DNA from 2 places in the Aequorivita marisscotiae genome. Region 2 is predicted to be linked to the other one. Evidence: riboswitches for the same ligand, from Rfam matches in the RefSeq annotation. Region 2 holds a riboswitch; the other holds the start of a gene.
What was found. A riboswitch is a leader RNA that binds a small molecule or an ion and turns the genes downstream of it on or off. The one in region 2 is predicted to bind S-adenosylmethionine.

Region 1: linked by a shared signal. The riboswitch ahead of QCQ61_RS00285 (hypothetical protein) and the one ahead of QCQ61_RS01505 (homocysteine S-methyltransferase family protein) in region 2 are both predicted to bind S-adenosylmethionine.

The regions. Positions count from the first base shown of each region.
Region 1 covers NZ_CP122379.1:49,964-62,266, reverse strand. The annotation lists gene QCQ61_RS00310 (tetratricopeptide repeat-containing sensor histidine kinase) at 1-1,308, opposite strand, end outside; gene QCQ61_RS00305 (hypothetical protein) at 1,405-1,560, opposite strand; gene QCQ61_RS00300 (hypothetical protein) at 2,088-2,960, shown strand; gene QCQ61_RS00295 (hypothetical protein) at 3,210-3,611, shown strand; gene QCQ61_RS00290 (TIR domain-containing protein) at 3,623-4,984, shown strand; SAM-I-IV-variant riboswitch at 5,128-5,225, shown strand; gene QCQ61_RS00285 (hypothetical protein) at 5,399-5,686, shown strand; gene QCQ61_RS00280 (5' nucleotidase, NT5C type) at 5,735-6,538, shown strand; gene QCQ61_RS00275 (DUF6557 family protein) at 6,746-7,165, shown strand; gene QCQ61_RS00270 (hypothetical protein) at 7,295-7,471, opposite strand; tRNA gene QCQ61_RS00265 (tRNA-Lys) at 8,060-8,132, opposite strand; gene QCQ61_RS00260 (shikimate kinase) at 8,421-8,942, shown strand; gene QCQ61_RS00255 (phosphoribosyltransferase family protein) at 8,934-9,437, opposite strand; gene QCQ61_RS00250 (RNA-binding S4 domain-containing protein) at 9,455-9,853, opposite strand; gene QCQ61_RS00245 (FKBP-type peptidyl-prolyl cis-trans isomerase) at 9,931-10,854, shown strand; gene QCQ61_RS00240 (transketolase family protein) at 10,936-11,889, opposite strand; gene QCQ61_RS00235 (transketolase) at 11,995-12,303, opposite strand, start outside.
Region 2 covers NZ_CP122379.1:297,708-310,010, forward strand. The annotation lists gene QCQ61_RS01470 (prephenate dehydratase) at 1-212, opposite strand, end outside; gene gldA (gliding motility-associated ABC transporter ATP-binding subunit GldA) at 457-1,356, shown strand; gene QCQ61_RS01480 (head GIN domain-containing protein) at 1,343-2,092, opposite strand; gene QCQ61_RS01485 (acyloxyacyl hydrolase) at 2,121-3,230, opposite strand; gene metF (methylenetetrahydrofolate reductase [NAD(P)H]) at 3,301-4,257, opposite strand; gene metH (methionine synthase) at 4,366-7,140, opposite strand; gene QCQ61_RS01500 (pyridoxal-phosphate dependent enzyme) at 7,216-8,157, opposite strand; gene QCQ61_RS01505 (homocysteine S-methyltransferase family protein) at 8,154-9,167, opposite strand; SAM riboswitch class I at 9,411-9,520, opposite strand; gene QCQ61_RS01510 (OsmC family protein) at 9,733-10,155, opposite strand; partial or broken gene QCQ61_RS15520 (homoserine dehydrogenase family protein) at 10,336-11,418, opposite strand; gene QCQ61_RS15525 (alpha/beta fold hydrolase) at 11,459-12,303, opposite strand, start outside.

The sequences.
Region 1 (12,303 bases), 250 kb from region 2:
AATAGGAGAACTATCTCTTTGGATTACAGACACATTTTCGTTTTCATAACCCAACAACAAATCAGACAGGGTATCTTGAAAGTTTTCAACAGCAACGGCACTGTTTTCCTTAGAAATGTCTCTGCTCTTATCATAAATAGATTCCAGATCATCCAAAATTTCATCCTTTCCAGCAGGCTTGCTCTGTAGTTTCGCCATAAGTCTATATACATCGTTTGCCACTTCGTCGTGTACTTTTTTGGAGATGCGCTTTTCAGTTATATGTACCTGCTTGATCTTCTCCTGTCTGTGCTTGTTCTTTATAGTGAAATAAAGAACAATACTCATCAAAAATCCCACTATGGCCAATGCCAATATTAAAATAGTCCACGTTTTCTGCCTCTCTTTTTCCAACTGGGCGGCAAGGGTATTTTTGCGTTCCTTCTCCACATTGTACTTCATAAAAGCATTCTTATTTTCTGCCAGTTGTTTTTCCTTGGTTATGCTATCGGTAATTTTTTCAAACTGTACTGTTTTTATATCTTCACTCATACTTGCAAAAAGCGAAAGGGCATCTTCTAAAAAGGAAAGGCTGTTAATGTTGTTAGCCACCCCATACGCTTTATTTGCAAATTCCAAAGCCTGTTTTTTATCCCCTTGCTCAAAATAATAGCGCGCCAAACTTTTATAGCTGGAATATTTACCAGGCATATCGTTTTTGAGTTCTCTTAGTTCTAAGGCCTGTTGCATATTATTTAGACCCTCCTCATTATTACCAATTTTGGCCTGTGCCACACCTTTATTGTTCAATAACCTAGCATAGGAAAGCGTGTTTTGCTTCACTCCCTTTTTTAGCAAAGCAAGGTTAAATTTTTCCAAAGCTTTTTTATAGCGGCCCATATCCATATATACATTGCCGGTATTGTTTAAAAGCGTAAGGCTGTCGTTTCTATTTGAAGAGAATTTTAAGGCATTCGTGTAGGCTTTTATAGTTTCCTCATATCTGTAAGTAGCCCGGTAAATTCTACCCAATTGATTGTACAAACCTTTTTTGGCATCAACTAAAGTATCTGTATGTAAGGACGTATCTATTAATTCAAAAGCTTCCACGGTTGCGGCTTCACTATCATAACTATTGCCCATTTCAAATTCAGCAATGGCGATCATCTGTAGGTCTTGGATGGCCTTATAAGTGTTTTTATCTTTTAGATGCTTTTCCTTTAAACGGGTATAATAACTAATTGCTTTCGGGAAATCTGAGCTGTGCTGCGGATTTAGAATACGTTTGAAGTGATAGGCAGTGCTGTCAATTTTATATTGACCAATCATTTTTTGTGGTAAAATGATTGATACAAAACAAAAAAGGAGGAATGAAAATTGGGGCTTCTTCATTCCTCAAAAATAGGAACTTATTTTTGGAAATTGTTAATTGCCGCCACCAAATGGAGGTGGTGGAGGAAGATTTCCATCATCACCACAACAGCTTTGTGGTTCTATTTGGTCTATTCTAGCTTCTGGTGTACAAGAGCTTATCGAAATAATAGATAGTAACATGACGATTAATAATGTTGCTTTTTTCATTTGAACGTGAATTTTTTGGATAAACAATAGGGTGATTGTTTTAAAAAATCTGTTGTGATTTTTTAAAATGAAATGTTGAGGACTGGTCTTGTCTCGTAAAGGGGAAGAAGGAGATACTGAAGTTATGCGGAAGACTTATTTCCCCACTTCATCTAATGGCATTACTTATTGCCTCCTTACTGATATTAAAATCTTTAAAGCTTCTAGATTCTCAATGATGGAACAAATAAAGAGAGATACTGAAAAAAGAGTTGGAAAAGGATTGGAAACAACTTGGAAATGATCTTCCAAAGAATTTCCAAGTGAATTTTGTAGTTTTAAGCATTGGATAAATCGCTGAAGGTGCATAACAGATTAATAATAGAAAGCTTTGAAAAGGCTTTACAACAGGAAGAGGTTTTAGGAAATTTGAATCCTTCTAAATCCCGTTTGGCTAATATTTTGTCAGATTATATTGAAGAACACCAAGATTTTCAGTTTGGTGAAAGAAGGTTGAGAGATTATTATAAATTACCAATCTATCCTTATTGCGAACTAAACTACCTGAAGCTGTAAAGAATGCTTTAGCTCATTTTGAAGGAGTAGATAGAACGATTGAGGGCTTTGAGGGATTGGAAAAAGCGCAAAATGCTATTAAGGATGACGTAAAGAAAGATGCCTTTGCAAAAGATTATAAGTATCTATCCAAATTATGGGAGTCTTTATCACCAGATAGAATGCTTGATATTTATCAAGAAGATTATAAATGGTTATCTCAAGTTTTCGAGTCTGTTAGGCCTGCTGGTGACAATTTGGGTAAATTGTTATGGATTGCTTTGGGAGCCCAGACCACTAAATTAATGCATGAAAATATTCATGTGGGCGATGTACATACTTTGGAAGAATATAGACTTGATGCAGATGTTATTGAGACCATTTTTAATAATCCCGATCCTGCCAATGCCAAAAAGCTTGAGAAAATACTAGTAAAGAGATTTAAAAAGCATTCTGGTGACCCAAAATTTAAAAAATTAAGTGAGCGTTTGGAAGCGTTAAGAGATCAAGCCGAACAGGGATTAATTACTTCCATAGAGTTTGTAAAAGAACTTTGTAAACTTGCTAAGGAAACAGTTCAAGCGGAAAAGGAAATTGAAGAAAAGATACAGGAAAAAACGCCGCAAGCAGCATTAACTGAATTGTTTTTAGAACTTAAAACCGATCAAACCCCTGCGGTTGTAGAACGAATTGTAAATGATATAGATGGTATTGTAAGGATGGTAAGTTTTCCCGGTTGGCAAACAACAAGTTCAGGTGAGCGGGAAGTTCAGCAGTCGCTTAGAAAGGCGCTATTGAAATATAAGCTTCATAAAGATCAGGTGCTTTTTGAGCGGGCTTATGGGTATATTAAGGAGTATTATTGAATAAGATTACATTGGTCAATTCTCTCTAATAGCATTTGAAATCTTATAGAAGAAAAAGAAACGTCTATTGCTCATAAGCCAATTTTTTATATATTTACTACTCTCCCTAATTAATTTAACCATTGTCTAAGAGGTGTTTTCAGGATATCTTTAATGGAAATACTTATTTTAGAATAGCTTGCTGATATGTATAATTAAAATATCTATCAATGATATAATAAATGCATATAAGCATTAAATTGAAAATTAATGAGTGAACAATTGAAAATCAAACATCTTGAATTTATTCAGAATGTTATTTCTCGCCTGAGCACAAATTCTTTTTTAATTAAAGGATGGTGCATAACACTGATTACAGGTTTAATTGCATTAAGTTTGGATAATCAAAAGTTTGTAATTCTGATTATAGGGTTACCAATAATTGTTATTTTTTGGTTTTTAGATACCTATTACTTATGGTTGGAAAAAATCTACCGAGCACATTATACCATCGAAATTGAAAATCACCAAATTAATTTTAACATGGATATCACCTCATTGAAAAAGGAAATTTTATTTTCCCCGTTATTGTTTAGATTCTCAATTTTCTTATTGTATTTAATATTAATCATTTTACTTATAGGCGCATATTTATTTTTAAGAAACTCTTAAATGTATATAAAATGAAAATATTTATTAGTCATAGTCAAAGACAAAAATTATTTATTAAGGAGTTAAGAAAACATTTGCCTGACTTTATTGAATTATGGATTGACGAAAAGAAACTTCTTATTGGAGAGGAAGTCCAAAATACCATAAAGAAAACGATCGACGAGGATATTCATTTTTTGGTATTGATTATTGACAGGAATGCCGTTGAATCAAATTGGGTAATGCAAGAATTTGAATGGGGCATAAAAAAGGAACTTAAACTTAGTAGACCATTCGTACTTCCCATTGTGTTAGAAAAGGATATTTGGGATTCACTTGAAGATAATAATATTAAAAAGCGATTATTTCTTCCTTGCTATGAGTTTTCGGATGAAGCTATTGCCGTGACCGCTAAAAATTTAATTAATCAATTATTTGCATGGACGTGTAAAGAATTATATGGAAGCGGGTTAGAATCAGATCAAAAATCATCTTTAGACTTATTGGATGAAGCCGACAATTTTATAAAGGAAATTGCTGAAAAGGTAAGATTGTTAGTTTATCCCTATCGTCAAAACAACCCTCTCGATTTACTGCAACTTTTAGATATGTTAAAAGAACAAAATGAGCTAGTTGATATTTCTATATTTACTTTTAAAGAATTAATTGCAAGAATAATAAAACAGAATCATTTAACAGGAATAGTTAGTGATGGTGAGTACATCTGGGTTAAACAAGAACATTATTCTTGGAAATTAGCTATTCATTCAAAAAATAAGGAGAAAATTGCGAAACGAGCAATTAAATTTATAAATTCAAATTATATTATAGCCTTAGATTCAGGTTCAACAACTTTGGCAATAGCCAAAGAAATCAATAAAGGACTAGAAATGGGACTATGGGATAACTTAAAAGTTGTTACGAATTCAATTCCTATTGCACAAGAGCTATTCATGTATTCAAGTAAATTAGGGCTTGTGGATAATAATAATATTTTGAGTGTATTCATGACAGAAGGTCGTATTAGGCCCAATTCACTCGCTGTAGTTAATGATGATGAAATATATCAAAATGTAGATTCGGGTTTTCAAGAAACAATATCGAAACTTGGCGGGGCGGACATCTGTTTTGTGGGTGCAAACGGCGTTTATAGAAATGAAGGTTTTGCCGTACATAGCACTTACGAAATAAGGTCAAAAAGTGAAATTTTAAAGAACTGTAAAAATAAGTTTATTGTAATCGATTCTTCAAAATTGAAAATACAGGAGCAAAATAAGTTTGTTGATTTTAATGATGACATTAAAGTAATCACGACTGAAGACCTTACCTCAAACGATTTAGTAATAATAAAAAAAATTGCACATAGTTCTAGCTTAGAGTTAATTTTGGTATAATCTTCAAACTAAAGGAATTAGAATTCTCACATGATATTTCTAGTTTTAATTATAACGCTTCATGTATCTGTAATTAATAACTTCCATCTGAATTAAGTATTCCCTAAAACCCCTTGCCCAAAAAATAAAAATTCCGTATATTTAATCGTCATTACGAATCACAAGAAAGTGATAGCAACCTGCCCAAGCAGGCGAAGGTGCTTAAACAATGAGCCTACTTTTAGGAAAAATATGTCTTATTCCTTTTTTTACCGATAACAACAAAAAACAGTGTTTTTAAAACTAAAAACACTAAACAAAATTTGCTGCTGCCACCGCCGTTCCAATACTGGGAACGACGCTAAGTGTCAGGTGGGAAAGCTATGCGAAAAACGCATTAAAAATTAATTTATTAATAACCCTAAAACTAAAATTATGACAGAAAAATTTAAAGACCTGCCCGTCGAGGAAGGCACAAAAATTATTTTAAGCACCGAAGCCGTAATAGAAGACTTTGATGTAGTGTATCAAAAATGGTACTGGGATGGAATCTATGCCGAGAGCGTAATCTTTCTTAATGACGACATTGCCCATTTGAATGAAGACCAAGTAAGGCACGAAGTGGCCCTATGCACAGCATTGGTAAAGGAAAATACCGAAATGACCTACAAAAAAGGGGAGAAGTACACCTTTGTAAATTTTAATTTTGTAACAAGCGATTAACCAAAAACCCTTAACTATCAATTATTAATACTTAACAAAAAACAAATTATGCATTTAACTATTGGAAAAATTTTAAAAGAATACAAAGAATATTTAACGGATTATGAAATTGAACAATTAAGAAAAGTCCAAAGAGAAAAAACAGACTTTGCTGCACAGGTAAAACAATTACAATTGGCGCTATTTGCGGAGGAATGGGATTTTATGATGGATTCTGCCCGCAATCCAATGTCACAGGAAGCTACGAACCGCGTTAATAGAAAAAGGAAAGCCTTCGGGGTGAATCCCGTGGACGCTTCGGGATTTGGAGCGGATAGTTCCTCAAAACTATTCTGTGAGGAAGTAGTGCGCCACACTAAAAATTACAATGAGCTGTTAGAACTGAAGAAGCGAAATGCCAAGCAAACTGTCTTTGTGGATATGGACAGTGTGCTGGTAGATTTCCAAAGTGGAATAGATAAAATTAGCGAGGAAGATAAATTAAAATATGATAAGAAGCTGGATGAGGTTCCGGGCATTTTCTCTCTGATGGATCCATATGACGGCGCTATTGAAGGATATAAATGGTTGTGTGCGAATTTTGACACCTACATTTTATCAACCGCGCCTTGGGAGAATCCGAGTGCCTGGTCTGATAAATTACTGTGGGTGAAGAAATACTTGCCGAAGGCAGCCCATAAAAGATTGATTCTTTCGCATAACAAACATTTGGCGAAAGGGGATTTCCTTATCGACGATAGAACCGCAAATGGGGCCGGAGCATTTGTAGGAAAACACATTCACTTTGGTCCAGAAGGAAAAGACTTTGCCGATTGGAAGGCGGTAATTAGCTATATGAAAAACCTGGCATAACTGCGGCATACAAAAGGAATTAACAAATATCTCTAATCGGGAAACCGTTTGGCAATGTCCGTTCGTTCGCAGTCGAGACCTTATTTATCGTTAGGATTTTGTAGCTCTCGCCTATATTCTATCTCGAGCCTGCCGGAAGGGCTCGAACAGAAATTCAAACTTATAAGTTAGACATTCTAAAATTAAAAATTCTAAACAACAAGAGTAATGATCTTAAATGAATTAATGCACAACCATACTTGGGAAACCATTTCAGTCCAATTTTTAAAAAGCTACCCAGAAGCAAAAAACAATTTGGAAGGCTATAAAATGGTGTTCGAAAAATTGAAAGAAATGGATCCGAAAAGTATAGCTATGGCTATTGTGATTTCTAAGGAAACCGATATTATCGATGGCGATTACTTTATAGATGTTGCGGGAATTTATAACCATCCCAAAAGCTTGGAAGAAAAGTATCCGCAAGGCATTGAATTTTTACCCTGGTGCCAATGGTTGGGAATGGAGATTAGTAAAGACAGTCTAATAAACTTTTCAGAACCGGAAATCCTTGTGCATTGTTTTTATGAGATGACTTATGTTAGCCTGTCTGAGGAAGATATTCAAAAAGCAATACATAGAGAGAGATAGTACGAATATTTTATTTACACATATTCCTAACCATGTAGATTATTTTGAAAACGAATTTCTAACCGATGACTCACTTTAATGTACACTCCCTTAGAACCTGCATTAACTCATAAACTAAAATTTGTCAAACTATCCTTCGCAATTATAAAAATTTGCTCTTACTGCAACGTTCAAATTCCGAAGCATTCTCCACGGTTCGCACAGGTCTCTCTTATTTGCTTTTACTAAAACACCTCCCGCTTCACTGTCTAAGCGTTCTCCATTATTGGTTTCGTAAAGATTAATACCTCCAATAGTTCCTTTCAATTTTATAATTCCTACCTGCTATACCATAATCTAAAATTTAAATATAACTAATACAACACATTAAGCACCGTAGGTCAAGTTTATAGTGTGGTTAAAATAATAGTATAATATGTGTAAAGTATATTTATAGTATCTATATAGTATGTTTATAGTATCTGTATAGTATGTTTATAGTATTAAAATACTATAAAATATTATAGGTCTTTAAACTCCCTTTCTGTGCAGTACCTGCTAATTAATACTCAATTTAAAACTATCTACCGTCAAAATTTTAGGAGCCAAGTAGCCCAGCAAAAGGCTATCGAACCCGGCTGGCGCATCCATCCCGCGCAGCGGTCTTATGTCAGTTTCAATTTCGTCTGCCCAATCACGCTTCTGCAATAGATTTACAAGAGTTTTTACGGCTCATCAGCACAAGATTAGATCTCGATTCGGCTTCTTAACCCAAAACATTTCAGAATAGCCATAAAAAAACCCGCTCTGTATAAACACAACAATTGGTCTTGATCCCTAAACTTCTCGCCTTAAATATATGTGTCTAAATAAAAAAACCTCTTGAAGAACTCAAGAGGCTTTAAACATTATTAGTGACCTGGCTGGGGCTCGAACCCAGGACCACCTCCTTAAAAGGGAGGTGCTCTACCAACTGAGCTACCAGGTCTTCCTTAATGCGGGTGCAAATATACTATCATTAAATTAAATTCTCAAAACGAAACTGCAATAAATTTAAAGAAATTTTAAAACCTCTGAAAAACAAGGCTTCACAAATGAATTATTTTTAAATTTTTCGATATTTTCTGAATTATCTTTACTCTTTTTAAAGATTCTTGTCGTAAAAAAGGAGAACTTTGCAATTTTACAACTATAAAATGCCCAAAACCAAATTTAAAATACCCGAAGATGAATAGTGGGGCATTCCATCTCTTTATTTCTCAAATATAATATACTGATGAAAATAATTTTAATAGGATATATGGGAAGCGGCAAATCTTCCGTAGGAAAAAAACTCGCTTCGGTATTAAACTTGCCTTTTAAGGATTTGGATACCGAAATTGAACAATCAGAAAATCTGTCTGTCTCTGAAATTTTTTCACAAAAGGGAGAAATCTATTTTCGAAAAACAGAAAACAAAGTATTAAAGACTTTGTTAAAACAGGCTGGCAGCTTTGTTTTGGCTACCGGTGGCGGCACTCCCTGCTATGCAGATTCGCTTACCTTTATGTTGGAAGAGCCCAATACAATTTTGGTGTATTTAAAAAATTCATTAGAAGTTTTAACCAATAGATTGCTTTTAGAAAAGGAGCACAGGCCGCTATTGGCGCATTTAAATTCGGAAGAGGAGGTTAATGATTTTATACGAAAACATCTTTTTGAACGAACTTTTTATTACAATCAAGCCAATATTATTGTAGAAAGTAGTGCTAAAAATATAGCGGAAACTACCGAAGAAATAGTTGGACGTCTATTCTAAAATTGCTCTATCGTTTCCTTTTTCAAAAATAACCGAGACGTTTTCGTTTAAGGATGTAGAGAGCGAAATGCCTTTAAAGTCTGCTTTTATTGGGTACTTTTTGTGATTTCTATCTACCAATACCGCAGTTTTAAATTGTTTAAGAGGCACTTCTAAAAAATGTTTTACGCCGTAAATTAAAGTGGTTCCAGAATGTAATACATCATCTACCAATAGAAGTGACTTATTCGCGTAATTCTCTTTTTTCAGAGTGGTTTCCAGAGGCTCAGCAGGATTTTTTTTATCGATTAAAACTTCGCAAAGCAAAACTTTTATAGGCGAAATTTTTTCGACTTCTACCTTAATTTTTTCTGCCAATATAAAACCGTTGCCCGTAATACCGGCTACTACAACTTCTTTTTCTTCTACGTTGGTTTCGTAAATTTGGTAAGCAATTCTTTTAATCTTGTGGGCTATTTGCTTTTTGTCTAGTATTACGGATGTTATTTCTTGCATTGTCTAAATTTTAAAAATTATGGTTGTTGGGTGTCAATGTCGTCATTGGTTGCTTCTTCAGTAAAATCTTCTAAATCCCTACGGTCTTTTTTAGTAGGTCTTCCCACGCCTTTTTTACGGTAGTACGATTTTGCATATTGCAGCATTTCATTTGTTTCAAAAGCTTCTTTGGGAGTTGTGTCTTTTCTATACAGATCTACTAACTTGGCGCCAACTCTGCTTTGGGGGAGGTCTAAAACTTCTAACTGGTAATTTATTTGATTTTTTCGAAGTGTAATCTTATCACCCGGATATACATTTCGCGAAGCTTTTACAATATCGCCGTTAACCCGAATGGCACCTTTTTTACAAGCTTGTGTGGCGATATTTCTAGTCTTTAAATATCGAACGGCCCATAAATATTTGTCAATCCTCATAATTAATATGTTCAAAACAACGTTAATGTAGTGTGCAAAAATAGCGGAAAATTGTATCTTGCGCCCACAAAAAATTGATGATGATAAAAATTAAATATGCTTTTGCTTTATTAGTTGTAATGCTAGTTGTTACAGTTTCCTGTAAAAAGAATGAAGATGACGGGCCAGAACCACCCCCGCCCAGAGATCGTAGCGTAGAGGCAACAAGAGCGCAAGATGAAATTGAAACGTTTTTAAAAACCCATTTCTATAATTACGAGGATTTTCAGACAGATCCCGAAAATTTTAAAATTAAGTTTGATACCATTGCGGGAGACAATGCTGGAAAAACCCCCTTATTTGAACAAGTAGATTTTATAGAAGTTGCCGATGTAATTGATACCGATGTTACCTATAAACTGTATTACCTAAACGTTCGCGAGGGTGGGGGCGACAAACCCCATTTTTCAGATTATACCATTAACACTTATGAAGGGCGGCTTATGAACCTGGATTTGTTTGATAGTTCGGTTATTCCCGTTCGGTTTAGCTTGGTTGACTCTCCAACTACCTCAGGTATAATTAGAGGTTTGCAGCAAGCAATTATTCAGTTTAAAGGGGCTGCAAACGTAATCTCCAATCCTGACGGCACACTTTCTTTTGAAGATTTTGGTATAGGTGCCGTTTTTATTCCATCAGGTTTGGGATACTATAATTATCCTCCAGCTACAGGCGGTTTGAATGCTTATGATCAGCTTATTTTCTCTTTTGAATTGTTTGATTCTGAAGTGGCAGATCACGATAATGACGGAATACCGTCTTATATGGAAGACCTTAGCGGCAATGGTTATTTAATGGATGAAGATACCGATGGGGATGGAATCCCGAATTATTTGGATGACGATGACGATGGCGACGGCCGTTTAACCAAGTATGAAATAGAGATAGATGGCGACGGCAATATTACCTTCCCAGATACCAACGGAAACGGAACTCCAGATTATCTAGACCCTACTATTTAAAGAAGCGTTTAGATAGAACGTATATAAAAAGCCCTATGCAATTCTAGCATAGGGCTTTTTAATTTACCATAGTTTAAAATGCTATTTTCTAGCAATTACCTTTTTTACCGCACCTACAATTGCTGCGGCATTTAGACCGTATTTGTCCATTAATTGTTCCGGTGTGCCAGATTCACCAAAGGTATCGTTGGTGGCAATAAATTCTTGGGGTGCAGGATGCTGAGTTGCTAGCAAACGTGCAATGCTTTCGCCAAGACCGCCTAAAAAGTTATGCTCTTCGGCAGTAACTACGCAGCCGGTTTTTTTAACGCTTTTTAAAACCGCGGCGTCGTCCAAGGGTTTTATGGTGTGAATGTTTATAACATCTGCCGTAATTCCGTTTTCGTTTAAAGTTTCTGCAGCTTGTAACGCTTCCCAAACTAAATGACCGGTTGCTACAATAGTTACATCGGTACCTTCTTGCAATTGTACCGCCTTGCCTATCTGAAAGTTTTGATCGGCAGGTGTAAAGTTTGCAACTTTGGGTCTTCCAAAACGTAAATAAACAGGACCATTATAATCTGCAATTGCTATAGTTGCAGCTTTAGTTTGATTGTAATCGCAAGTGTTTATTACGGTCATTCCTGGAAGCATTTTCATCAAGCCAATATCCTCCAATATCTGGTGCGTTGCCCCGTCTTCCCCTAAAGTTAAACCTGCGTGCGATGCGCAAATTTTTACATTTTTTCCGCTGTATGCTACGCTCTGTCTAATTTGGTCGTAAACCCTTCCGGTAGAAAAATTAGCAAATGTTCCCGTAAATGGAATTTTCCCACCAATGGTCATCCCTGCTGCCATACCAATCATATTTGCTTCGGCAATTCCTACTTGATAAAAGCGCTCCGGATGGTTTGCTTTAAAGTCGTCCATTTTTAAGGATCCTGTAAGATCTGCGCAAAGTGCTACAACGTTTTTGTTTTTCTTTCCCAGTTCCGTAAGTCCATCACCAAAACCTGAACGTGTGTCTTTTTTACCTGTATCTGTGTATTTTTTCATAAGCCTCCCCAAACCCCTCCGAAGGAGGGGCTTATAGCGGGTTATATTTTAAATTAATAATTTCATTTTAGAGTCTGAGTTCCCCCTTCGGGGGCTAGGGGGGCTTTAATAATCACCCAAGGTTACAGGGTTTTGTGAAAGAGCATTCTCTAATTGCTCGTCATTGGGCGCTTTTCCGTGCCAATCGTGCGTATGCATCATAAAATCTACACCATTGCCCATAACCGTATGAAGCAAAACGCAAATTGGCTTTCCGTTACCCGATTTGTCTTTTGCTTTTTTCATGCCAGAAATAATTGCACTTAGATCATTTCCTTTCTTAATTTCCATTACATCCCAACCAAATGCTTCAAATTTCGCTTTAACATTGCCCATGGGTAGCACATTGTCTGTGGAACCGTCTATCTGCTGGCC
Region 2 (12,303 bases):
TCAATTAAAGTGTAATTTGGTAAAATTGATCCGGCGATGGAGTTTTCAATTGCAATTACGCCAAAATCTGCACTCAGGTTTGCAATTGTTCCTGTTACTTTATTAAAACTGTCACACGGCATTAACGTTACGTTGTTGTTCGGAAAAAGTTTTTGAACGGCAAGATGATGAAAGGAGCTTTCTATTCCTTGAATGGCTATTTTAATACTCATACAAAACTGGTTTTAGGTTAAAAAAAAAGTCCCGGAAAAAATTTCCGGGACTAAATGTGTTTTATGGTTTAGGTAACTATACAACAATCCCGGTTCTATCTTTAAAATAGAAAAACCAAAAATTGTTGAAAGTAAAAATTGTGCTCATTGCTCTTTAATAGATTGCTAATGTAAACAATTCTTAAAAAGATAAAACACTTTTTTCGATTTTTTATTTGCTTAACTTTGTTCAACTTTTATAAATATGTCTATACACGTAGAAAATATTACCAAAACGTACGGCGACCAAAAAGCGTTGAACCAAGTTTCATTCACCATTGAAAAAGGCGAAATAGTTGGTTTTTTAGGCCCTAATGGTGCTGGTAAATCTACAATGATGAAGGTTTTAACAACCTACCTTCCCGCATCGGAAGGAGTTGCATTTGTTAATGGTTTTGAAATCACCAAAGATGCAAATGCCGTTAAAAAAAGTGTTGGTTATCTTCCAGAGCACAATCCGCTTTATTTAGACATGTATGTTCGGGAATACCTTCTTTTTAATGCGGGAATTTACAATATCCCGAAAACAGAAGTAGAAATTATAATCACAAAAACAGGATTAACGCCAGAAGCCAATAAAAAAATTGGAGCGCTTTCAAAAGGATATCGCCAACGCGTAGGGCTCGCAAATGCACTGTTGCACAACCCGGATGTATTAATACTCGACGAGCCAACTACTGGTTTAGACCCCAACCAATTAATTGAAATCCGCGAACTTATAAAAAACGTTGGGGAAGAAAAAACGGTATTGCTTTCTACACATATTATGCAGGAAGTAGAAGCCATTTGCGATCGCGTGATAATTATTAATAAAGGTGAAATTGTACTTGATAAAAAGCTAAAAGATTTAAAAAACAATAAACAGCAAATTATTGAAGTAGAGTTTGATTATCGTGTGGAAGAAGTAGCGTTACAAAAACTTCCAATGATTGAAAAGGTTGAAAATTCTGTAGGTTTTGTCTATCAGCTATATTTTAAAACAGAACAGGACATGCGGGCCAAAGTATTTGATTTTGCGCATGATAACGGATTAAAAATTCTTCAACTGCATCAAAAAAATACCACTTTAGAAAAATTATTTACCGAATTAACTACTGAAAAATAAGACGACCCCGATAGAGTTCTTCAACCTCAATAATCGGCGGTCTGTTTTTAGAAATTACGTTGCCCAAACTCAAGATTTTTCCGCGAATGGCCAATTGCGGATTTACAACCATTTCGGCCGTGCTTCTGTGATGAACGTACAGCGTTTGTACAATTAAATCTTTAGAAAATATTCGTGAATTTCCAGCATATAATCCAAAACTCGCAAATTCTGCAGCGCCTGAAAGATAAAATGTTGAAAGCCCATTGGCTACAATATTCAAATTTTGAACTTCCAATTCAAGTTTAAAATCGCCATCAATCTGATACAAATCTTCATTTTGCTGATCTTCAGATAAAAGTGTTAGCGATGGATATTTAAGCACCCCTATACTTTCAATAGTATAACCGGTGCTACTTCTTATTTCAGTAATATCGGGAGCAGTTATATATACTTTTGTTTCTCCGTAATCGCGTACCAAGTTACAGCCGTAATTATTTTGAATTTCCAATTTTCCATTTTTAACAAAGACTTCAATATTAGACATAATATTCTCACCCGTTTCAATGCGTACATTTTGTTCTTCTCCCTGCTGAATATAAAGTTTAATACGATCCCAAACAATAATTTTTGTAAAAGGCGGAACACTTACTTCTTTGGCAACAATATTTCCAGAAGCCTGAATACAGTCCCAGCCCTTCTCTGAGTCGCAGCCAGCAAAAAGAAGCAATAATGCTATGTAAACTAATTTTTTCATAACCTCTGTTTCTGAAAAATTTATTATTTTATAAACGGTAGCCAATACCAAATTCCACAGCTTCGGCTTTAGCCCAATGGGCGTGTACGGTAACAGCTGCAAAAACGGTATCATTAAAGAAATATCTCTTTAAACCCAATCTGTTATATACGCGGTTTTCAAACTCGTATGGATAGTAAATGTAATATCCCAACTGCGAAACGAAAGCCACTTTGTTGAAGCGCCACTCGTGCCCCGCAAATATCCCAACACGTTTATAATCTTCATCTCCGGTAATATTATCTTCGTGATACGCAATGGAGCGATACTTAATTAATTCCTTTAAAAAAACAGCGTAGAAAATATCTATCCCGGCGGTAAAAGAGCTTTTATAATTAATGCGCTTATCCACAAAAGCTGAAAGAACAACAAACGGCTCTTGGCCCAGCCCCACAACATCGCTCTCGTTTAAGCCAGATCTGATGGCAAAATTATATTTAAAACGCTCGCTGTGCGTCCTACTGAGCGAATCTTCCTTTACTATATATTCCGGAAGTTCTTTGTAATCTAATTGATAAATTACACCCGCATTTACCGCCAAAGTATTAGTGCTATTGTTGGGAGCCTTTAAATTGGCATTACTGTAATGTATTATGGTAACTCCAGTTTGAAACCCCAAGCCTTTCCAGATATTTTCGCGTATAAAACTAGCCTTTAACAGCGTGCTGCTCAAAAAATGCGTGCCGTAGGCATTGTTTCTAAAATTGGTACTTGGATCAAAAGGATTAGTAGCAAAAGCAACCCCCTGCCCTACCCGGATCATTAAGTTACGTTTTAAAAAGTAGAAATTAAGATGGCCGTATGCACTAAAAGCATTTCCTAAAAACTCATTGTGCAAATTTTGATAGGCACCGGTAAACCCCCAATCAGGATAATTATAGCGTCGCTCCCATTCCTTAAAACCAAAAGTTTTTCTATTTAATGCAAAAATTAAACCTGTGGGATGACCTGTAATTAAATGTTGTATATCGGGATTGTGTTCTAAAATTGACCCGTAGAAAACTTCAGCTTCTAGGGATATCGGTTTCGATTCCTTTTCTTGCGAAAAAAGCGGGAAACAAAAAAGTATCGCAACAAATGATGAAAGTAGGTGCTTCATATTTTTTCAACGGTCGTAAAGATAAACTAATCTTCAAACATTGAGGGAAAGCATTTATTTTCTTTTTCAGTTAAAACACCTGCGAAGCAATTATTTTTATATTACTACTTTTTCCCATGGAATAATAGTGAAGAAACGGTACGCCAGCCTTAACAAGTTCCTTGCTCTGCTTTACGCACCAATCTATCCCAATTTGCCGAACAGCCTTGTTATCCTTTGCTTTAACCACTTCCTTTACTAAGGAATCCGGCAAATCTACTTTAAATCTATGCGGAATTAAATTGAGATGCGATTTAACAGCAATGGGTTTTAATCCCGGAATAATAGGCACGGTAATTCCTTCTGCTCTACATTTTTCTACAAATTGGAAGTACTTTTCATTATCGAAAAACATTTGCGTAACAATGTACTCTGCGCCATTTTTAATTTTCTTTTTCAGAAAGTGGATATCACTTTCACTACTGGGTGCCTCCATATGTTTTTCGGGATAACCGGCAACGCCCACGCAGAAATCCGTCGGAAACGTATGTTGAAGTTCTTCATCCAAATATTTACCGTGATTCATTAAATGTATTTGCGACACCAAGTCGCAAGCGTATTTATGTCCGTTTTTATTGGGGGTGAAATAGGTTTCGCTTTTCACGGCATCGCCCCGAAGCGCCATTACATTGTCAATCCCCAAAAACTGAAGATCTATTAAAAAATTCTCGGTTTCTTCCTTTGTAAATCCGCCGCAAAGTATGTGCGGGACGGCATCAACCTCATATTTATTTTGGATTGCGGCACAAATACCAACTGTTCCGGGCCGCTTGCGAACAACTTTTTTTTCAATTAAACCGTTTTTTAATTCCTTAAAAACGTATTCCTCACGATGATAGGTAACATTGATATACGGTGGTTTAAATTCCATTAACGGATCAATATTTTCAAAAATGGAATGTATGTTTTCACCCTTCAAAGGCGGTAAAATTTCAAACGAAAATTGTGTTTTTCCGTTGCCGTTTTTTATGTGTTCGGTTACTTTCATGTAGTTATCCGTATTTCGTCTCCGCTCAATATAAACTTTGGCGGGTATCTTATTATTTATTTAAAGACCTACAAGGAACCCCTCCTGCGTCGGGGAATACCTTGCAGGTTAGTCAGCGAGATTGGGACGAAGCCAATTCGTGGCTTCGTCTAAATTCATATTTTTTCGGGTTGCGAAATCTTCCACTTGGTCTATCTTTATTTTTCCGAGACCGAAATAGCGCGCTTCGGGATTGGCAAAATAATAGCCAGAAACTGAGGCCGCTGGCCACATTGCCATATGTTCTGTAAGTTCTACATCTATATTCTCCTTCACGTTCAAAAGTTTCCAAATGGTACGCTTTTCCAAATGGTCGGGACAGGCGGGATAGCCCGGCGCGGGACGAATTCCTTTATATTTTTCTGAAATTAAATCTTCGTTACTAAGATTTTCTTCCGAAGCATACCCCCAATAATTGGTGCGCACCTCTTTGTGTAAATATTCCGCAAAAGCTTCCGCCAGACGGTCTGCCAATGCTTTTACCATAATTGCGTTGTAATCGTCATGGTCTGCAACATATTTGGCGGCCAGTTCTGCAGTTCCAAAACCTGCGCTAACGCAGAAACAGCCAATGTAATCCTGAATTCCAGTTTCTTTTGGCGCAATAAAATCTGCCAAGGCAATGTTGGGTTTTCCTTTTGCTTTTTGTGATTGTTGGCGTAGGGTTCTAAAGTTAAATTTTCCTTTTGTGGAAAGGTTCTCGACTGCGCTCGAACTGACATTCTGCAATTCAATATCGTCGTCATTAATAGTATTCGCCTCAAAAATTCCAAATACCGCCCGTGCCTCCAATAGTTTTTCTGAAATTATTTTGTTGAGCATTTGTTGTGCATCTTTAAATAATTCCGACGCTTGTTCACCCACAACTTCATCGGTTAAAATATTGGGATATCTTCCGTGAAGCTCCCAACTTCTAAAAAAAGGCGTCCAATCTAAATAATCCAACAATAGATTTAAATCGAAGTCTTTTAGTACGTGAACTCCCAACTGATTCGGTTTAACTATTTCAGAAGACTTCCAATCTATTTGAAATTTATTTTTCCGCGCTTCGGAAAGTGGGAGATATGTTTTTACCTTTTGGCGTTTCAAAAAATCCTTTCTGAAAGTATCATATTCCTGCTTTATATTTTCTTTATAGGAAGTTGAAGTTTCTTTTTTCAACAAATCACCAACCACGGTAACGGCACGGGAAGCGTCATTTATATGAACAACCGCACATTCGTACTGCGGATCAATTTTTACCGCAGTATGCGCTCTACTTGTAGTTGCACCGCCAATTAATAGCGGTACTTTGAAATTTTGCCGTTGCATTTCCTTCGCCAAAAAAACCATTTCGTCCAACGAAGGCGTAATTAATCCACTCAAGCCGATGGCATCCACATTTTCCTCCTTTGCAGTCGCTATTATTTTTTCAGGCGGCACCATTACGCCCAAATCTATAATTTCATAATTATTGCACGCCAAAACAACGCCGACAATGTTTTTCCCGATGTCGTGTACATCGCCTTTCACAGTTGCCATCAGTATGCGGCCTGCTGAGTCTGTCCCCCTATCCCCCAAAGGGGGAACCGAAGTTTCGGAATCCTGTAAAGCCCCCTTAGGGGGTTGGGGGGACTTTTCAGCCAAATCCTTTTTAGCTTTTTCAATATATGGGAGCAAGTACGCCACCGCTTTTTTCATAACCCGCGCACTCTTCACCACTTGCGGCAAAAACATTTTTCCGCTGCCGAAAAGGTCGCCAACAACATTCATTCCTGTCATTAAATGACCTTCGATTACCTCAATGGGTTTTGAAACGCTAATTCGTGCTTCTTCAATATCTTCAATAATAAATTCATCAATTCCTTTTACCAACGCTCTCGTAATTCGGTTTTGCAACGATTCTTCGCGCCAAGAGAGATCGATTTTACTTTCCTTTGCACTTCCTTTTACGGTTTCGGCAAAATCGAGCAAACGTTCCGTGGCGTCCTCACGACGGTCTAACATAACGTCTTCAACGCGCTCCAATAAATCCTTTGGAATATTATCATACACCTCCAGCAATGATGGGTTTACAATCCCCATATTCATCCCGGCTTGAATGGCGTGATACAAAAACACGGAATGCATCGCTTCCCGTACGGGATCATTTCCGCGGAAACTGAATGAAACATTGCTCACCCCACCACTTACACTCACGTGTGGCAGATTTTCCCGAACCCAGCGTGTGGCTTCAATAAAATCGACCGCATTTCTTCGGTGTTCGTCCATTCCCGTTGCGACGGGAAAAATGTTTAAATCGAAAATAATATCCTCGGGTGCGAACTTTACTTGATTCACCAAAATATCATAGGAGCGTTTGGCGATTTCTATTCGTCTCTCGTAATTATCGGCTTGACCAGTTTCATCAAAAGCCATCACGATTAACGCGGCGCCGTAGCGTTTAATCAGTTTTGCGTGGTGGATGAATTCAGCTTCGCCCTCCTTTAAACTGATGGAATTCACCACACATTTACCCTGAACCACCTGCAAACCGGCTTCAATAATTTCCCACTTGCTGCTATCAATCATAATGGGAACACGCGAAATATCCGGTTCGGCGATTACGAGATTTAAAAATTTCACCATAGCCTCTTTCCCATCAATTAAACCATCATCCATATTGATGTCGATGATTTGTGCGCCGTTTTCAACTTGTTCACGGGCAACGGAAAGTGCTTCCTCAAAATTTCGTTCTTTTATAAGTCGAAGAAATTTCTTTGAACCTGCCACATTGGTGCGTTCTCCCACATTTATGAAATTGCTTTCAGGGGTGATGATTAAAGGCTCTAAGCCTGATAATTTTAAATATCTTTTATCTTTCATTTCAACTTTATTTGCTTAGCGTCTTTGCGACTTTGCGTGCATTTTTTCTCGCAAAGTCGCAAAGACGCCAAGGTTTTAGAATGGCAAATTCTTTAAATCCACATTTCCGCCAGAAATTATAATTCCAACTTTTTTGTTTTTAAATCTATCTTTTTCGCGAAGCAAGGCTGCAAAAGCAACTGCACTGCTTGGCTCAATGATTATTTTCATACGTTCCCAAATAAGTTTCATTGCGGAAATGATTTCGGCTTCTTCAACACGAATTATTTCTGAAACAAATTCCTGTATAATTGGAAAATTGATATCGCCCAGAAAGGTTTTAAGTCCGTCGGCGATTGTATTTGTGGTTTCGTTGAATTCTATTTTTCCACTTTGAAGACTTCGAAAAGCATCGTCAACTTCAAAAGGTTCGCCACCGATTGTTTTACAGTTATTTCCGAAATAGTTTACTGCAAGTGAAGTGCCGGCAATCAATCCACCACCACCAACGGGCGTGAAAATACAATCCAAATCGGGGTGTGATTGCAGCAATTCAGACGCCGAAGTTGCATTGCCAAGAATTACATTTCTGTTGTTTGAAGGATGAATAAATGTAGCGCCAGTTTCTTTTTGAATCCGTTCGGCTTCGGTTTCACGGGCGATTGGAGTAGATTCAGATTCCGTGATTATTCCGCCGTAACCTTTTACCGCTTCCTTTTTCACTTGTGGCGCATTTTCAGGCATAACGATATATGCTTTTACGTCCAAATTTTTCGCCGCCAAAGACAGTGCTTGCGCAAAATTACCGGAGGAATGTGTTACGACGCCCGCTTTTTTCTGCGTTTCGGAAAGTTGCAAAATGGCATTGGTTGCACCCCGCATTTTAAAAGCGCCCATCTTTTGAAAATTCTCACATTTAAAGAAAACTTCGGCGCCAACCAATTCATTTATAAAAGAAGATTTTAGCACAGGGGTGTTGTGAACGTATGGCTTTACACGATCACATGCTTCTACTACCTCTTGTTTTGTGGGAATCATATAGCAATGTTTTCAGATTGAAAAACAGGACGCGGTTTGTATTGCGCAGCTATTTCAGCGATTGCCTGAATATGTTCCGGGGTGGTGCCGCAACAACCGCCGATGATATTTACCAACTGTTTGTCTAAATATTCCTTTACCTGCGAAGCCATTTGCGTTGGGCTTTCATCATATTCGCCGAACGCGTTTGGTAATCCCGCATTTGGATAGGCGCTCACGGCAAGATTGGTGCGGTTTGCAATCACTTCCAAATGGGGCGTGAGTTGTTTGGCGCCCAAAGCACAGTTAAAACCAACGCTCAAAAGTGGAATGTGCGAAATTGAAATCAAAAATGCCTCTGCAGTTTGGCCGGATAGCGTTCGCCCGGAAGCATCGGTAATTGTTCCACTAATCATTATGGGGATTTCAATATTTCGTTCTTCCTTAATTTCATCAATTGCAAAAAGGGCTGCTTTGGCATTTAATGTATCAAAAATAGTTTCTACCAAAAGGATATCCACGCCTCCGTCAATCAAGGCTTCGGCTTGTTGTTTGTAGGCTACACGCAGTTCTTCAAATGAAATTGCCCGAAAACCGGGATCGTTTACATCGGGGCTCATACTCGCGGTTTTGTTTGTCGGACCCATTGCTCCAGCCACAAAACGGGGTTTGTGTGGCTCTTTTGCGGTAAATTCCTCAGCTACTTTTTTTGCGATTTTGGCCGATTCGTAATTAAGTTCATAAACCAAATCCTGCATATCGTAATCTGCCATCGCGATGGTGGTGCTGGAAAATGTGTTTGTTTCCACAATATCTGCGCCTGCCGCGAAATATTTTGAATGGATTTCTGCAATTGCCTGCGGCTGCGTGATGGAAAGCAAATCATTGTTTCCTTTTACCGATTTATGAAAATCCTTGAAACGCTCGCCACGGAAATCTTCCTCCGAAAATTTATAGCGCTGCAGCATCGTACCCATTGCGCCGTCGAGGATCAATATTCGGTTTTGAAGTGCTTTTTGTATTTTATTCATTATTTCCTTTTTTATAAACCTACAAGGTTTTGGAAACCATGCAGGAAGTTGCGTAAATCCTGCAAGGTATTGCCGCGGGCTACCTTGTAGGTCTTCTGATTTGCGTGAGGGATGGAGGCTTTGTTTGAGCTCTTTATTTTTTTGAAAATAAAAATAAAAGCGAGTGCCGAGAGCCCGACCCGTTTTTCACGGGGCACGCCATTTTAAAAATTATATCAAGAAAGGTGAAGGAAGAACCTATTTTTGTTATCTATCCCCGCTACGGCAGAAGTAGAATGTAGCACCTTCCCCGAAAGTTCGGGAGGTTGCTAAGGCGTCAAAGGGTCTATTCCCTCGGCCTTTCTTGATAACTTTTAACTATGAATATGAACTGATGCAAAGTAACATTATAAAGTTTACAATACAAAATTTAGTTTTGGAAAAGACTTAGGACCGCTGGGCTGAAGAACAAAAGACCGCTTCGCTAAAAGATGAAAGGACTGCTTCGCTAAAGGATGAAAGGACATAAAAGAATTCGTTTTTTCCTCTTTTCCTCTTTTCATCATTTCGTCATTTCGTCTTTTCGTCATTTTATAACATTCCCATTGAGAACGATGCTGTACGAAATCTTTACCGAAGCCTCCATGGTGATGGAAACCGAACAGTATTTTTCAAAACTGAGCTGCGCCGCGCGGATGGCTTTTGCTTCGTCAATTTTGCCTTCCAAATACAATTTTACGTGGATTGCCTCAAAAGGTTTTGCATCGCGCACTTCCTTTCGCTGGCCTTCCACTTCCATTTTATAAGAAGTAATTTCCTGTCGCTGTTTTTTCAAAATCATGATAACGTCTATCGCGCTGCAACCGCCAACGCCCATCAGCAAAAGCTCCATTGGGCTTGCGCCTTTGGATGGTTCGTCGGTTTTATTGTCTATGAATACAGGAACGCCCGAAGCGCCTTTTGCTTCAAATAGGTAATTGTCGTTTTTTCTTTCTAAGTTAACTTTCATTATTTTTCTTTAGACCTACAAGGAGCCTCGCTGAAAAAGCGAGGAACACCTTGCAGGAGGTTTAGTCTTTTATCTCGCATCGCAGCGCTCCAAAAAGATAGTTGTTGTTTTTTCTTTCTAAATTTATTTTCATCGAATTTTTCATTAGACCTACAAGGTTTTTAAAACATTGCAGGAAGTTTAATTTTCTTTATCACTTATCCGCAAAATATCTCCGAAAACACCTCGAGCCGTAACCGCTGCTCCCGCGCCGGCGCCTTGGATAACGATTGGGTTGTCGCCGTAACTTTCGGTATAAATTTCAAAAATTGAATCGCTTCCTTTTAGCGCTCCCAACATACTATTTTTGGGAACCGATACCAAACTCACATCCAACAGCGCCCCCGTTTCCTTTGACAAATCGCCGTGCAAATCTGCAACGTAACGGAAAACAAAATATTTCGATTGGTTTTTCTTTTTAATTTGAAACGGAACGTCCAATTCCTGTATTCGATTTAAAAAATCTTCTTTTGAAACCTTTCGCAAATCCTTTGGAATCAGGTTTTGAATGGAAATATCTTCAAACTCATTGTGCAAATCCAATTCTCTTGCTAAGATAAGTAATTTCCTGCCAACGTCATTGCCACAAAGGTCTTCGCGCGGGTCTGGCTCTGTAAACCCATTGTGGATTGCTGAATTTAAGACGGCGCTGAACGATTTGTCTTCTTCAGAAAAAGTATTGAAAATATAACTTAACGAACCTGAAAATACACCGCGAATTCGTGTGATATTTTCACCCGAAAGGTGTAACAATTTAATGGTATCAATCAACGGAAGTCCTGCGCCCACATTTGTTTCGTATAAATACTGACGTTTTTTTGAAGTCAGTTTTTGGCGAAGGTCTTTGTAAAAATTCAAATCCAATGTGTTGGCAATTTTGTTTGAAGAAACCAAATGGAAACCGTTTTCAACAAAATTTGAATAATTTCGCACAAAGCTTGCATCGGCAGTATTATCAACTAAAATCAGGTTTTGAAGGTTGTTGTTTTTCGCGAAGGAAATAACTTCTTCGGGATTGTATTCTTTACCAGATTCAATTTTTTCGTCAATCCAGTTTTTGGTTAATCCATCTTGTTGAAGTAATACCGTTTTTGAATTTGCGATTGCAAAAATATTCAGTTCCAAATCGCGTCTTCGGGAAATTTCTTCTTTCGAGGAGATTATTTGGTTCACCAAATGGCTACCCACATTTCCGTGGCCGAAAATGGCAATGTTTATCTTTTTCTTTTTTATGGTGTTTAGATCAATTCGGTTTATAACTGGGTTATCCAATACTTGCGTGCTCATAATTTATTGTTTTTGTAATTGCTTCTGTGTTAAAAATGGGGTTCAGAATTCCCGCCAATTGATTGTATTCAATTAAAAATGCATCGTGTCCGTGAATGGAATTTATTTCGGCAAAATGCACGTTATTTTTTATCGGTTTTAATAAAGAATATGTTTCTTTTATTTCTTCGTTTAAATAAAATCCGTCGCTATCAATTCCAACCAAATAAATGTTTCCTTCAATTTTTGAAGCCACTTCTCTGAAAATTTCTTCGGATTCAAAATTTGATGTCGTTAATAAATGATTCATCATTTTGTAGGCTTGCAATTGAAAACGATTTTTTAAGGATTTGCCGTGATGCAGCAGCCAACTTTCAATATTAAAAATGGGAGTGGTTTCACTAAAACTTCTATTAAATTTCTGCTTAAAAGATTGCGGTGATCTATAGAATGTCATCGCGTGAACGCGGGCATCGTGAACAGGATTTTCAGAATTATTTAAAATCTGTTTTTGCACTCTACACTGTGCGATTACCCAATCTGTGGCTTTCCAATCGGTTGCAATGGGAATTATATTCTGAAACAATTTTGGTTGTAAAACTGCCATTTGCCACAGAATACTTCCGCCCAAGGAACCCCCGATACCAGCAAAAATTTTTGATATTTTAAGTTGTTCCAATCCTATTAAAAACCATTGCGCTACATCGTTAATGGTGATATTTTCATAATTTTCAATTAAAAAACCGTCAAAACCATTGCCCGGAATATTGAATGATAGAATGGTATATTCGTTAATATCGATACATTTTTCAGCACCAATTAACCGTTTCCACCAACCATTTT